Regions from separate parts of the Alcaligenes sp. GW821-FHT11D07 genome, predicted to be linked through region 3. Evidence: predicted binding sites of a transcription regulator. Region 3 holds the regulator's gene; each other region holds the start of a gene.
The links. Region 3 encodes sigma-54, which starts transcription at its own class of promoters, with help from an activator protein. Its sites were predicted from a motif close to TGGCANGNAANCTGCTTT; they were not measured.
Positions count from the first base shown of each region.

Region 1: AC1RSM_RS05660 (phenol hydroxylase subunit) is a predicted target of sigma-54. The motif match lies at 2,162-2,179, and genes of this name have one in related genera.
Region 2: prpB (methylisocitrate lyase) is a predicted target of sigma-54. The motif match lies at 1,319-1,336, and genes of this name have one in related genera.

Region 1 covers NZ_JBXART010000001.1:1,239,645-1,244,506, reverse strand. Annotated here, with positions in the region: gene AC1RSM_RS05665 (sigma 54-interacting transcriptional regulator) at 173-1,876, opposite strand; gene AC1RSM_RS05660 (phenol hydroxylase subunit) at 2,226-2,498, shown strand; gene AC1RSM_RS05655 (aromatic/alkene monooxygenase hydroxylase subunit beta) at 2,522-3,529, shown strand; gene AC1RSM_RS05650 (MmoB/DmpM family protein) at 3,529-3,804, shown strand; gene AC1RSM_RS05645 (aromatic/alkene/methane monooxygenase hydroxylase/oxygenase subunit alpha) at 3,823-4,862, shown strand, end outside.
Region 2 covers NZ_JBXART010000002.1:847,931-852,792, reverse strand. Annotated here, with positions in the region: gene prpR (propionate catabolism operon regulatory protein PrpR) at 1-1,148, opposite strand, end outside; gene prpB (methylisocitrate lyase) at 1,404-2,303, shown strand; gene prpC (bifunctional 2-methylcitrate synthase/citrate synthase) at 2,403-3,566, shown strand; gene AC1RSM_RS12470 (hypothetical protein) at 3,656-4,057, shown strand; gene AC1RSM_RS12465 (GNAT family N-acetyltransferase) at 4,069-4,344, shown strand; gene acnB (bifunctional aconitate hydratase 2/2-methylisocitrate dehydratase) at 4,484-4,862, shown strand, end outside.
Region 3 covers NZ_JBXART010000004.1:237,046-241,907, forward strand. Annotated here, with positions in the region: gene leuA (2-isopropylmalate synthase) at 1-1,473, opposite strand, end outside; gene AC1RSM_RS17805 (hypothetical protein) at 1,805-2,359, opposite strand; gene rpoN (RNA polymerase factor sigma-54) at 2,376-3,761, shown strand; gene leuD (3-isopropylmalate dehydratase small subunit) at 3,816-4,454, opposite strand; gene leuC (3-isopropylmalate dehydratase large subunit) at 4,451-4,862, opposite strand, start outside.

The sequences.
Region 1 (4,862 bases), on a different contig from region 3:
AAAGGGCAGAGTAACTAGCAAACGAGGGGAGGACGGGGCCGTCTTATAACAATCAGATTGCCTGATAGTGATCCCTGTCCGCTCAGCCTGACCCGAACGGGGCGCGAAGCTCCAGGGATGAAGAAGGGCGCGTATTAGGTGTGTTTTTCCTGCAAGCCAGCGATGGCTCGTCTTAGGCGGGCATCGCCACTTTTTTTAATCTATATGCCAAGGCAGGACGAGTCAGACCCAAACGCCGCGCTGCTTCTGAAATGTTCCCGTTCGTTTTTTTCATCGTCAGCTGAATGATTTGTTCCTCCAGATCATCCAGGTTGAAGGGCGTTTCCAGCAGGTGCTCTACGCACTGCGTCTGATTGGGCGTGAAACAGGTTTCCTTGGCCATATACCCTTGGGTATTCAGGCTGCTCAGATATTGCAGTGCACTTTTCTGTTGCGGAAACAGGTGATGGGTTTCTATCTCGTGATTGTGCTCAGTCAAAATTACGCCTCGTTCGATCATGTTCTCGAACTCGCGGATATTGCCGGGCCAATCGTATTGCATCAGTAGTTCCTGGCTGCGATCGCTCACCCCCAGCACGTGTTTTTTGTACAGGCTGGAGTATTTATTCAGGAAGAACTCGGTCAGCAGTGGAATATCTTCCTTGCGTTCTCGCAAAGGCGGGATGTGGATGGGGAACACATTCAGGCGGTAATACAGATCAGCCCGGAACGTGCCTTTCTGTACGGCTTCGGCCAGATCCTCGTTGGTGGCTGCGACCACACGCACATCAATATGACGGATATTTTCATCTCCGACCCGTTCCAGCTCTTGCTCTTGCAGCACGCGCAGCAAAGCCGCCTGGGAGCGGGGCGATAGTTCCACAATTTCATCCAGGAAAATGGTGCCGGATTGGGCGCGCTCAAAGCGGCCTAGACGGGATTTGTGAGCGCCGGTGTAGGCCCCTTTTTCGACACCAAACAATTCGGATTCGATCAGCTCTGGCGGGATGGACGCGCAGTTCACCGCAATAAAGGGTTGCTCGGCCCGGTCGCTGGCGGCATGCAAGCCGCGCGCGAAGGCTTCTTTGCCTACGCCGGTCTCCCCCAGCAGCAAAACAGACACTTTGCTTTGAGCAGCTTTTTCCAGCAGATGACAGGCTGCTTGGTAGGCGGCGGACTGACCGATGGAGTTGGGTAAGGTGAAGTTGGCGCTGGATCGTTTGAACTCTTGTTCACGCAACTTCACCAGCTCACATCGCAGGGCGAATAGCTCGTCCTGCACCGGGTCGGGCAGCATGAAGCGGTCAATCTCGGGGTCATCGTGTTCCCATTCTTCCGCTGGCTTGCCCACGATCTTGCAATGGCTATGGCCCATGGCGGCGCATTGGGTTTCTTTATAGATGATGCTCTTGCCCATATAGAAGCTGGTGTAGCCGCTGGCATAGCCCAGCAAGCTCCAACAGACCGGCTCGCTGGATTGGCCGTGCTCTTTTTGGTGGTTGCTGACTTCATAGGAGTCAAACCAGTCGAACTCGCCGTAGTACTGGCCTGCATCGCGGTCAAAGGTCAGGGCGGTCGGCACCACTTTCACCATGCCGCGAATGGTGTGCATCTGCGGGCCAGCTAGAAAGGTTTCTTTCAGCGACAGGTCTGGCCGTACTTTTTGTGAGACCTCCGCATCTTTCATGCCGGCGTGATAGCCAAAGCGCATCAGAAAGTATTTGGCGCGTTCGCTGCCCAAGGAGGCAATCAGCTCTTTGCGCAGCTGGCCAAAGCCACTGGCGTGCAGCAAGAGCATGCGTTGTTCGCCAAACCATATTTTCCCTTCTCGCGCATCAAAGCGTATGGCGTCGATCAGGTCCTGACTTAATGGCAGTGTGAGTTCAGTAGCCCCCATGGCTGTCTCCATCCTGTGGTTTTTTATTGTGGTTTTGAGTGTTTTAAAACCAGTATGCCGCCTGTCTTTCTGAGGACTCCAAGAAAACACAATAGTGTCCAGAGGCCGGATAAAACGGCTTTTTATAGGTTTTTACCCTAGGTCAGCATTTGATGAAAAGTGCGCTAAGCACTTGATCAAATGATCAAAATTCTTTCAGACACCGGCTTGTGTGCCGCATTCCCTCTAAGAGTCGTTCCGTCTATCTCTTTAATCCTAAAGGGTTTATTGACGTGTTCTGGAACTTGGCACGCCGTTTGCTATGAACGAGGTGTGGACACTCATGCAACCGTTTGCTCAGGAGGAAAAAATGTCTGACACGAGCCTGCCCACCTTAACGAAGTATGTGCGCGTACGCAGTCCCGCTGATGCCCGCTTTGTGGAGTTTGACTTTGCGATTGGCCAGGCCGATCTGTTTGTGGAACTGGTCATGCCGCCAGCGGCCTTTGAGCAGTTTTGCCAGCACAACAATGTCCAGCTAATGAGCGAAGAGCAAATGCGGGTCAATGACGAGAACGAAGAAAAATGGCGTTTTGGTTACGACACTTTGGTAGGTAACAGCCGCCAGGCTGATGCCCAGTAGGAACTTTTCAGGAGAACAAGAGGATGACATTAGAAATTAAAACGGCCAGTTTGCAGCCAGTGCGGCAAACCTTCGCCAACGTGGCTCGCCGCTTTGGTGAAAAGCCGGCTACGCGCTACCAGGAAGCGACCTACGATGCCCAAGCCACGACCAACTTTCATTACCGGCCTTTGTGGATGCCGGAGAAAACGCTGAATGATCTAACGCACACGGCCATCCAGATGAAGGACTGGTACGTGTTTCGTGATCCGCGCCAGTTCTATTACGGCGCTTACGTGCAAAACCGTGCCCGCATGCAAGAGTCGGCGGAAACGAACTATGGCTTTTTTGAAAAGCGTGAGCTGGCTCAATATTTGAGCGATGTCGTCAAAGCGAAACTGACCCGCTTTTTGCTGCCTTTGCGTCACGTCGAACAAACCGCCAATCTGAACTTCATGTCCGGCTCGGCCTACGGCTATGGCACCACCATTTCCCAAGCCTGTCTCTATGCCGGTATGGACTCTTTGGGGATGGCGCAATACGTCTCCCGCATTGGCTTGCTCAGCGATGGCAATAGTGCTGAATCCTTGAGCCAGGCCAAAGAGGCCTGGATGCAGGACGCGGCATGGCAAGGCGTGCGTGCCTTGTGCGAAAAAACGCTGGTGCAAAAAGATTGGTTTGAACTTTTGCTGGTTCAGTCCTTGCTGGTGAACACCGTGGTGCATCAAGTGGTGTATCAGGGTCTGGTGGCAGAGCTGGCCCGCGACGGTGGCCGTGATCTGGATATGTTGCTGGAGTTCATGCTGGACTGCCACAAGGACTTGTCCAACTGGAGCGATAGCGTCTTTAAGATTGCCGCCGCAGAAAGCGAAGAAAACAAGCAGCAATTGCAGACCTGGGTGGATCAGTGGATGCCGCAGGTGCAAGCCGCTTTCATGCCCTACATTCAAGCGGCCTTCGCCGATCAGGCCGATCAGGTTTGGCAGCAAGTCCAGGACACCATTGCTAAACGCGTCACTAAAGCAGGCTTGAGCCTGGGTGGAGAAGTTTGATGACAGCTTCCAAGGTTTATATCGGTCTGCAAGATAACGACATGTCGCGCTACATCGTCGAGGCCATCGAAGAAGACAACCCGGACGCGACCGTCATTTACCAACCCGCCATGGTCCGTATCGAGTGTGTCGGCCAATTGGTGGTCAAGCGCGAAACGGTGGAAGAAAAGTATGGGCAGCAGTGGGACATGCAGGAACTGCATCTGAATCTGATCACCTTGGGTGGCAACGTGGATGAGGATGAAGACCGCTTGTTATTGCACTGGAACAGCTAAATCAGAAAAGGGGGCACTATGGCCACGAAAAAACTAAATATCAAAGACAAATATCGCTATCTGACTCGTGACCTGGACTGGGAATTCAGCTACCAGGATCGCAAGGACGCCTTCCCCTACGAGGAGTTCGAGGGCATCAAGATTACTGACTGGTCCAAGTGGGAAGATCCGTTCCGTCTGACAATGGACGCGTACTGGAAGTACCAGGCTGAGAAAGAAAAGAAGCTGTACGCCATTTTTGATGCCTTCGCACAAAACAATGGCCAGATGAATATTTCTGATCCGCGTTACCTGAACGCGATCAAGGTGTTTTTGACGGCAGTGACGCCGTTGGAATACCAGGCGTACCAGGGCTATTCCCATGTGGGACGTCAGTTCAGCGGCATTGGCGCACGGATTGCGTGCCAGATGCAGTCGATTGACGAGCTGCGTCACGTGCAGACGCAGGTTCACGCCATGAGCCACTACAACAAGTTTTTCAATGGTTTCCAGGACTGGAGCCATATGCACGACCGGGTCTGGTACCTGTCCGTGCCCAAGTCCTTCTTTGAAGACGCCCGTTCAGCGGGCCCCTTCGAGTTCTTGCTGGCCATCAGCTTCTCCTTTGAGTATGTGCTGACCAACTTGCTGTTCGTGCCCTTTATGTCGGGTGCGGCCTATAACGGCGACATGGCCACGGTGACTTTCGGTTTCAGCTCGCAGTCTGACGAAGCGCGTCACATGACCCTGGGTCTGGAGGTCATCAAATTCTTGCTGGAGCAGCACGAAGACAACGTGCCTATCGTGCAGCAGTGGATCGACAAGTGGTTTTGGCGCGGTACGCGTTTGTTGTCGGTGGTGGCCATGATGATGGATTACATGCTGCCCAATAAAGTGATGTCTTGGAAAGAGGCCTGGGAGGTCTACTTCGAGCAGGCGGGTGGTGCGCTGTTCAAAGACCTGGCCCGCTATGGCATCCGTATGCCCAAGTACAGCGAAGTGATTGAAAAAGAGAAAGATCACATCTCGCACCAGGCCTGGTGGATCTTCTACAACTTCGGCCACGCGGCAGGTTTCCA
Region 2 (4,862 bases), on a different contig from region 3:
GCTACAAAAGGTTGCGCGCGTCTGGCGCTGGCACTGTGTATCCCTTGAGCCAGCAATTCCTTACCCGTACCGCTCTCGCCAATAATCAAGGTGGTGGCTGTGCTTTGTGCACATGCCTGTGCTTGAGCACGCAATTTGCGCATGGGTGAACTTTGCCCCACCAGATCAGACAACTCATAGCGAGCATGACGCGAGGCGGCCTGTTGGCTGCGCGAACGCAGACTTCGGTCTAGTCGCTGAATTGCAGCCGGGTCCTGGCAGAGCAAGACGGCACCGCTCAAGCGCCCCTGCTCCAGGATTGGCATGCGGGTCACAATCGCGGTGCGGCCACCCACTTGCTGCACGGTATCCAGTTGCACTTCCAGACTGCGTAAAGTCCCCGCCAAATCCAGCTCGGGATACAAGGAGCCCAAGCGGCGGCCAATCACTGCCTGAGCGGGTTTCCCAAGCCAGGCTTCCATGGCCGGGTTCACCGTTTCAATGCGCTCGTCTCGATCCACTGACACAACCCCGTCACGCAATTGCGCCAGAATCGTATTCAGGCGGTCTCGGCGGGCGGCTTCTGCGCGGGCGACTCGGGCTAATTCAATCGCGGACTCCAGTGCCTGACGCACCGCCCCTTGCGAGTACAGCAGCACAGCTTGCATCTGATTTTCACGCGCCAGATCCACCACCAAACCGGGAGCCAGCACCCACTCCACCCCCAGCTCTTTCAAATCCTGAACACAGCTGCGTGCATCATCCTCGCTACGGTAACTGCGCAATTCAACGGGCAGATCAAAGCGCTGTACAAACTCCATGAGCTCTAACGGCATCTCGCCATAAGTGACGACTGCTTTGCGCTCGGGCTGAGCAGCAGCCAAGCTGCCCATAATGTCAAAGCCACCGGGATGCACCAGCACAACCGGTAAATCCAGGTGTTCGCGTAAATAGCTGCCATTGGAACCGGCTGAGACCAGCACATCGATTTCACCTGTCTGGCGCAGCACCTCCACCGCTTGAACCGCTTCGCCATAGGCTTTGTCCACGATCAGGATTTCCGCCTGGGCGCGGAACTGCGGCACCAACTCTTCCAGCAAAGAGCGCAGACCATGCAGACCGAAGGCCACCAGACGCAAGCGGGCCGGAGAGGAGGAAAGATAAGGCATAGCGTTTCACCTACGACTCAAAAATGCGACACTGTCTCAATATACGTTTCAATATTGAAACACAAAACGAAGAAACACCCTACTGAAGCGGTGAATGAACCCAGCTGAACCCTGCAAGGAATCGCTAGCCCACTTGGCTTTAGTCCACTTCAGGCATGAGTACGGGAACTTGGCACAGCTTTTGCTTTAGTAGAACCAACCCGTCGCCAGAACACGCTGGCGGCCCTTTTTGATTTTTGTGATCTGGAGCCCAGAATGAGCCAAAACCAACTGACATCGGCAGGTGCCCGTTTCCGCCAAGCCCTGCGTGAAGAGCAGCCTTTGCAAATCATTGGTGCTATCAACGCCAACCACGCTTTGCTGGCGCAGCGCGCCAACTTTCGCGCTATTTACTTGTCGGGCGGCGGTGTAGCTGCGGGCTCCCTGGGCCTGCCTGATCTGGGCATCAACACCCTGGACGACGTCCTGACCGACATTCGTCGCATCACCGATGTATGCGATCTGCCTTTGATGGTGGACATTGACACCGGCTTTGGCGCTTCGGCCTTCAATATTGCCCGCACCGTCAAAAGCCTGATCAAGTTTGGCGCAGCTGCTTGCCACATTGAAGACCAAGTAGGTGCCAAGCGTTGTGGCCACCGCCCCGGCAAGGAAATTGTCAGCACTGGCGAGATGGCTGACCGCGTGAAGGCAGCTGTAGACGCCCGTACCGACCCAGAATTTTTCATCATGGCGCGTACTGATGCCATCGCTGTTGAAGGGGTTGACGCTGCCCTGGAGCGCGCTCAGGCTTGCGTGGAAGCCGGTGCAGACGGTATTTTTGCTGAAGCTTGCTACGATCTGGACACCTACCGCCGCTTTACCGAAACCTTGAACGTGCCCGTGCTGGCCAACATCACGGAATTCGGTCAGACCCCGCTGTTCACGGTTGAGGAGCTGGCGTCGGCAAATGTTGCCATGGTGCTCTACCCGCTGTCCGCCTTCCGCGCCATGAACAAAGCAGCTGAAACTGTCTACCAGGCGATCCGTCGCGACGGACATCAGAAAAACGTGATCGATTTGATGCAGACTCGTGAAGAACTGTACGATCGTATCGGCTACCATGCTTACGAGCAAAGCCTCGACAAGCTGTTCCAGAAAAACAAGAAGTCCTGAGCCCTTACTGGCTCCCGCCCCGCTCTTAACCAGCGTGTGGCGGGCATAATTTATCCAGGCAGTCGGCCCTGCTGACTGCCCTGCAACCAGGAGACCTTTATGAGCAGTACTGAGAACACCCCTAGCACTGGCTTCAAGCCCAAAAAATCGGTGGCCCTGTCGGGCGTTGTGGCGGGTAATACCGCCCTGTGCACAGTGGGTCGTAGCGGTAATGACCTGCACTACCGCGGCTACGATATTTTGGACTTGGCACAGGCTTGCGAGTTTGAGGAAGTGGCTTACTTGCTGATTCACGGCAAGCTGCCCAACCGCGATGAACTGCGCGCCTACAAACAAAAGCTCAAGCGTCTGCGCGGCCTGCCTCTGGCCCTGCAAAGCGCGCTGGAAACCCTGCCTGCACACAGCCACCCCATGGACGTGATGCGCACTGCCGTTTCAGTTCTGGGTTGCGTCTTGCCAGAGAAAGACGACCACAACCTGCCTGACGCCCGCGACATCGCAGACCGTTTGCTGGCTTGCCTGGGTTCGGCACTGCTGTACTGGTATCACTACAGCCACAACGGCGAAATGATTGATGTACAGACCGACGACGACAGCATCGGCGCCCACTTCCTGCACCTGCTGCATGGCGAAAAGCCATCAGCCGAGTGGGAACAAGCCATGCACGTGTCGCTGAACCTATATGCCGAGCACGAATTCAACGCCTCCACCTTTACCAGCCGCGTTATCGCCGGTACGGGCTCGGACTTCTACTCCGCCATTTCCGGTGCCATTGGCGCCCTGCGCGGTCCCAAGCACGGCGGTGCCAACGAAGTGGCTTTTGAAATCCAGAAGCGCTACGAGAACCCCGACCAGGCCGAAGAAGACATCCGCAAGCGTGTGGAAAACAAAGAAGTCATTATTGGCTTCGGTCACCCGGTCTACACCATTTCCGACCCACGCAATGAAGTCATCAAATCGGTTGCCAAGGAATTGGCACAGGCTGATGGCAACACGCGCATGTTTGAAATTGCCGAGCGTCTGGAAAGCGTGATGTGGGAAGTGAAAAAAATGTTCCCCAACCTGGACTGGTTCTCGGCCGTGTCCTACCACACCATGGGCGTGCCCACGGCCATGTTCACACCGCTGTTCGTGATTGCACGTACCGCAGGCTGGGCCGCTCACATCATCGAGCAGCGTGTGGACAACAAAATCATTCGTCCTACCGCCAACTATGTTGGCCCTGAAAACCAGAGCTTTGTGCCACTGGATCAGCGCCCATAAGTCACAGATCCTAGGCTATTATGCGCCTGTGATTTGACTCACGGCCCCGCTGCAAATGTGCAGGCGGGGCCGTCTTGCTGGTGACTTTAATGCTCTCTGATTTCGTACGCTATGCCCTGCCTTTGACAGGAACCTTGATGATTGCCTGTGCCCTGACCAGTCTGGCCTCGGGCGCCTATCTCCTGCTTTTCAACCTGCGCCGCAGCAATCAAGTGTTGCGCCACCCTTATCTGGATCAGTACCCCTGGGAAAAGCTCACCCTTTCCCTGAAGGCCGGTGTGCTGCTGGATTACTTTTTGCGCCTGAACTTCCCCAAACGACAAAGCTCCTTGTTTGGCAATGCCAACCGCCTGCTCAAGCACGTACAGCCTGAAGATGTGCCCATGGGCATCAAATGGCCCTTGATGGGGCTGTGGGGCGGCTGCTTTCTGGGCATGATTTGCATGCTTGCTGTTTGGATTTTGATTGCCCTGCACGGGACCCCAACCTGAAGGAGATCGCCATCACTACTGCTATCCACCACGACCCTCAAGCGCACTTGTTTTATTGCGACGTCGAGAACCTGCGCAGTGTCATCGAATACGAGCTGGACGATGCTGTCATGAGCATCACCCACACCCGTGTCCCGCCTGAACTGGAAGGCCGTGGCATTGCTGGCCAACTGACCCGCTTTGCGCTGGAAACGGCAAAAAACCAACAGTGGAAAGTTCGCCCTGTTTGCAGCTACGCGGTGGTCTACTTCCGCCGCCACCCTGAATACAACGACTTGCTGGCGTGATCCCGCTTTCATTCAGCTTAATGTAAGTCTTATATAAGATATAAGACCATTGCTTCGCTGCCCGCTTCAAATTACAATTGGGGCAGTAAGCGATTTATTGCATTTTCATATCAACCATTTACCGATAGGCCCCTGCACTATGCTGGACTCTTACCGCGAACATGTTGCCGAGCGCGCCGCTCTGGGCATTCCCCCGCTGCCTTTGTCGGCTCAGCAGACCGCCGAGCTGATCGAGCTCATCAAAAACCCACCTGCTGGTGAAGAAGCCGTCCTGGTCGACTTGCTGACCCACCGCGTCCCCGCCGGTGTGGACGACGCCGCCAAGGTCAAAGCCTCCTACCTGGCCGCTATCGCGCTGGGCACAGAATCCTGTGCTTTGATCAGCCGCGAGCGCGCCACTGAGCTGCTGGGAACCATGCTGGGTGGCTACAACATCAGCCCGCTGATCGAGCTGCTGGACTCGCCCGAACTGGGCCAGATCGCCGCCAACGGCCTGAAAAACACCCTGTTGATGTTTG
Region 3 (4,862 bases):
CGCGTTCACAAAGGCGGAGATAGCCCCTTCGCCCGAACCCTTCAGGGTGCGGACCTGGCCGTCTTGCTCGATATCCACTTCAATGGTGAATTGCTGGCCGCTTTCGGCGTGTGGCTGGCTGATGATGTTGTGCTTGAGCAGTTTGAAGTGCTTTTTGCAGTTCAGGTATTCGGACTCGAAAATACCGTACACATCGGCTGGCGTGACTTCTTTGCCGGAAGAGTCGGTCACACGCTGAATGGCGCGGCTGAATTCGATCTGCATGCGACGTGGCAAGACCAAGCCGTGCTCTTGCTCCAGCAAGTAGGAAACCCCACCCTTGCCCGACTGGCTGTTGACGCGGATAACGGCGTCGTAGCTGCGGCCCAGATCGGCCGGGTCGATAGGCAAGTAAGGCACTTCCCAGAGTTCGTCTGCTTTTTGCTGAGCCAAACCTTTCTTGATGGCGTCCTGGTGGGAGCCGGAGAAGGCGGTAAAGACCAAGTCACCTGCGTAGGGGTGGCGGGGGTGGACGGGCAACTGGTTGCAGTACTCGGCGGTGCGACGCACTTCGTCGATGTCCGAGAAGTCCAGCTCAGGGTCCACGCCCTGGGTGTACAAGTTCAGGGCCAAGGTCACCAGGCAGACGTTGCCGGTGCGCTCGCCGCTACCGAACAAGCAGCCTTCGATACGGTCTGCGCCGGCCATCACGGCCAACTCAGCCGCCGCCACGGCGGTGCCACGGTCGTTGTGCGGGTGCACGCTCAAGATCACATTGCTGCGCTGGGCCAGGTTGTTGTGCATCCATTCGATCTGATCGGCGTACATATTGGGCGTGGTGGCCTCAACAGTCGCTGGCAAGTTCAAGATGACGCGCTCGTCGGGAGCGGGGTTCCAAGCTTTAACGACGGCATCACACACGTCCAAAGCAAACTCTGGCTCGGTGGTGCTGAACACTTCAGGGGAGTACTCGTAGCCCCACTGGGTTTGCGGGTACTTGGCCACTTCGCTCTTGATCAAGCGGGTGCCGGTCAGGGCAATTTCTTTGATCTCGTCTTTGCTCAAGTTGAAAACAATCTTGCGAAAGGCGGGAGCACATGCGTTGTACAAGTGAATGATGGCGCGCTTGGCACCGGCAGCGGCTTCGGCCGTGCGCTTGATCAGGTCTTCACGCGATTGCGTCAGGACGATGATGGTGACGTCTTCAGGAATACGGTTTTCATCAATCAGCTTGCGAACGAAATCGAAGTCGGTCTGCGATGCGGACGGGAAACCGACCTCGATTTCCTTGAAACCGATTTTGACGAGCTGCTCGAAAAAACGCACTTTACGAGCCACGTTCATGGGTTCGATCAGGGACTGGTTGCCGTCGCGCAAGTCTGTGCTCATCCAGATGGGCGCTTTGGTAATGCGCTTGGAGGGCCAGGTGCGTTCAGCGAAGTCGCGATCAAAGGCGACAAAAGGACGATACTTTTGAGAGGGGTTTTTCAGCATTGCCATGGGGATACCTGTCGGACAAAAAGTGTTTAATTACTTCTTGCCGTCACCAGCGATTGCAGCATTTACGTAGGCCGGTGGCGGCACAAATTACGTAGATGTGGCTGAGTATTGGCTGCCGAACTGCCACAGGACACTAGGCCCGGCAACCGGACGCTAGTAGTAGCAGGCAGGATAGGCTGGAGGTGGTGGCCAACGAGTGGCCGCCACGCACGCAACGCAACAAGGCTGCTTCAGCAGCTGGGCTGAAACCTTGAGAGGCGTAGGAGAATTGGCGTGCGTGAGTCATGACCGTAAGTCAAACACAAAAGAAACAGGAAGGCAAGTATCAGGCTTGCGGTTCGTGCCGTTCATAATCGGCCTGTAACAAGCGGTTTTGCTGTTGAGCCAGTTCAATTTTGCCAAAGCGACCGGCGCGCAATTCGGCGTAAGCGCGTTGTAAATCACCCACAGTCAATGGGCTGCGTTGGTCTGGCCAAGACCATAAAATCACTTCACGCGCTGGACGACTAAGGGAACGGGCCAATTGCGCCACGGTTGCCTCGTCAATAATGCGTTGCTGATTACGTCGCATGATCGCTTGTACGAAGCCGTGCAAAAGATAGGCAATAATGAGGGTTATGACGCCCACTACCGTCCACCAGAAAAACGGGTTGTATTGTTTGATCAGCGCCAGGTTTTGAATGCTCAAGGCTTGCAGGCCGGAGTAGTCCAGACCGCGCCCAAAGCTGATAAGACGGTTCAGCAGGTCCCACCAGATAATGGCAACCACGATAGTGACGACGGTACAAATGATAGTGGCCGTGGCACACAGCTTAAATAGCGTGCTGCGCAGAGCCTGACTGTCATTGGAAGTGGGGGTCTGGGCGTTGTCGGTTTTCATGGAAATGATTGTACCTATGCTTACGCGTCAGTCACTAGATTTACGCCAGCAGCAGACGCTGGTTTTGACGCCGCAATTGCAACAGTCTATTAAAGTGTTGCAGCTATCGGGGGCGGAGCTGGAGCAGGAATTAGCTCAGGCTTTGTTGGACAACCCCTTGCTGGAGCGTTTGGACGTGCAGGCGGATGTCGTCGCCGAGCCGTTGCCCGAAGCCGCTTCGGGCGAGGCGGAATCCTCGTGGGCGAGTCTTGAGTTTCCCAAACATCAGGGCGACTCCGATGACCCGGACTGGAGCCCGGAATCCGCCCTTGTTCAGGACTTGCCTGCCTACCTGAGCGAGCAGTTGGGACTGTTGCGTTTGAGCGACCGTGACCGGATTTTGGCGCAGCTGATTATTGATGAGCTGGACGATAACGGCTACCTGCCCGTGTCCTTGGCAGAAATCCTGGAGTGCCTGCCGGACGAACTAGATATTGATGAAAGTGATATGCGCTGTGCCTTGGCGCAAGTGCAATCGTTGGAGCCAGCCGGAGTGGGTGCGCGGGATCTGGCTGAATGCCTGGGTTTGCAGCTATTGCAGCAAGCCGCCCAGCTTGAGACCACTGTGTTTGATTGCGCTCGTTACCTGGTGCGCGAGCACGTCAGTATCCTGGCCTCGCCCAGCCAATTGCGCCAACGCTGTGCAGGCCAATATCCAGCCGAATTGGTGGAGCGTGCTCATCACCTGATTTTGAAACTGGACCCCAAACCTGGCCGTGCCTGGACTCAGAATGTCTCGGCCTATGTGGTGCCGGACGTGCTGTTGGTACGTGGCAAGGAGCGCTGGCAAGCGGTCTTGAACCCCCTGGCGGTCCCCCGTTTGCAGATGGTCCATATGCCTGACCATGAAATCGACGCTCATCCCGCCTTGTTGGCAGAACGTCAAAAAGCCACGGGTTTGCTGCGCAGTGTACACAGCCGTTTTGTGACGATTCTGCGGGTGGCGCAAGCCATTGTGCAGATGCAGCAGGACTTCTTTACGAAAGGGGTGTCGGCCTTGCGGCCTATGCAGTTGGCTGATTTGGCTGCCGAGTTGGACCTGCATGAGTCGACGATTTCTCGTGCAACGCGGCAAAAATACATGCAGACCCCCCATGGCGTCATGGAGCTCAAGCAGTTCTTTACGGTGGGGCTGGCCAGTTCCGATGGCAAGGCGGATATGTCGGCCGCTTCGGTGCGGGCGCAGATTGTGCAGATGATTCGGGATGAGCCGCCTGCCAAGCCGCTGTCAGATCAGCAGATCACGGATCTTTTGCAGGCTCAGGGCCTGACCCTGGCGCGACGTACGGTCGCCAAGTACCGGGAAGCTGAAGGTTTGGCACCCGCGTCGCAGCGCAAGATGCGGGCGGCGGCGGGGGTTTAGCCCAGGCGGCAGTGTCCTTGTCGTACACGTCCCGCCCTCCCCACCGCCTTCGGCTTAACTAAACAGCCAGGGTTCCTTTATCTTGCGCTGTTGTTCATAGGCTTGGATAGCATCCAGCTTTTGCTCAGTGACGCTGATGTCGTCCAGGGCCAGCAGCAAGCGATGGCGACGCTCGGGCTCTACCGCAAAGTCCATGTGCAGACCCGGCCCGGTCAAAATGCCCTTTTCCAGATCCACACCCCATTCTCCCCACGGTTCACGGGCGGCGATGGTAAACAGCGTGTCTACTTGTTCCTTGGTGAGCTGTATAGGTAGCAAGCCATTTTTAAAGCAGTTATTCCTGAAGATGTCGGCAAATGAGGGGGCAATAAGTACAGCAATACCTACATCCTTCAAGGCCCAAACAGCATGTTCCCGGCTGGACCCGCAACCAAAGTTCTCCCGGCTTAGCAGGATTTGTGCGTTTTGTGCTTGGGGCTGATTCAGGCAAAAGCTGTCAATGAGTTCCCGTTCTTCCAGCGCTTTGCCGGGATAGCCAATGTCTGCGTAGCGCCAGTTGTCAAAGGCATATTGTCCAAAGCCGGTGCGCGACAGGGAGGTCATGTACTGCTTGGGCAAGATGGCATCGGTGTCCACATTGGCGCGGTCCAGGGCAATCAGGCGTGATTGTACGGTGGTAAAGGGCGTATTCATGAGGCGTCCCAAAGGCGGATATCGACAAGGTGGCCTGCAATTGCCGCTGCGGCGGCCATGGCTGGGCTCATCAAATGGGTGCGACCCAAAGCGCCCTGCCGCCCTTCAAAGTTTCGATTGGAGGTTGAGGCGCAGCGCTCTCCGGGGTTCAGGCGGTCTGCATTCATGCCTAGACACATGGAGCAGCCGGGCTCGCGCCATTCAAAACCGGCTTGTATGAAGATTTGATCCAGACCTTCTTGTTCAGCCTGACGTCGTACCAGCCCCGAGCCGGGTACGACCAAGGCTTGCAGCACGGTGCTGGCAACGCGCTTTCCTTGAATCATGCTGGCGGCGCTACGCAAGTCTTCAATGCGCGCATTAGTACAGGAGCCGATAAAGACCCGGTCTATGGCAATGCCTGTCAGT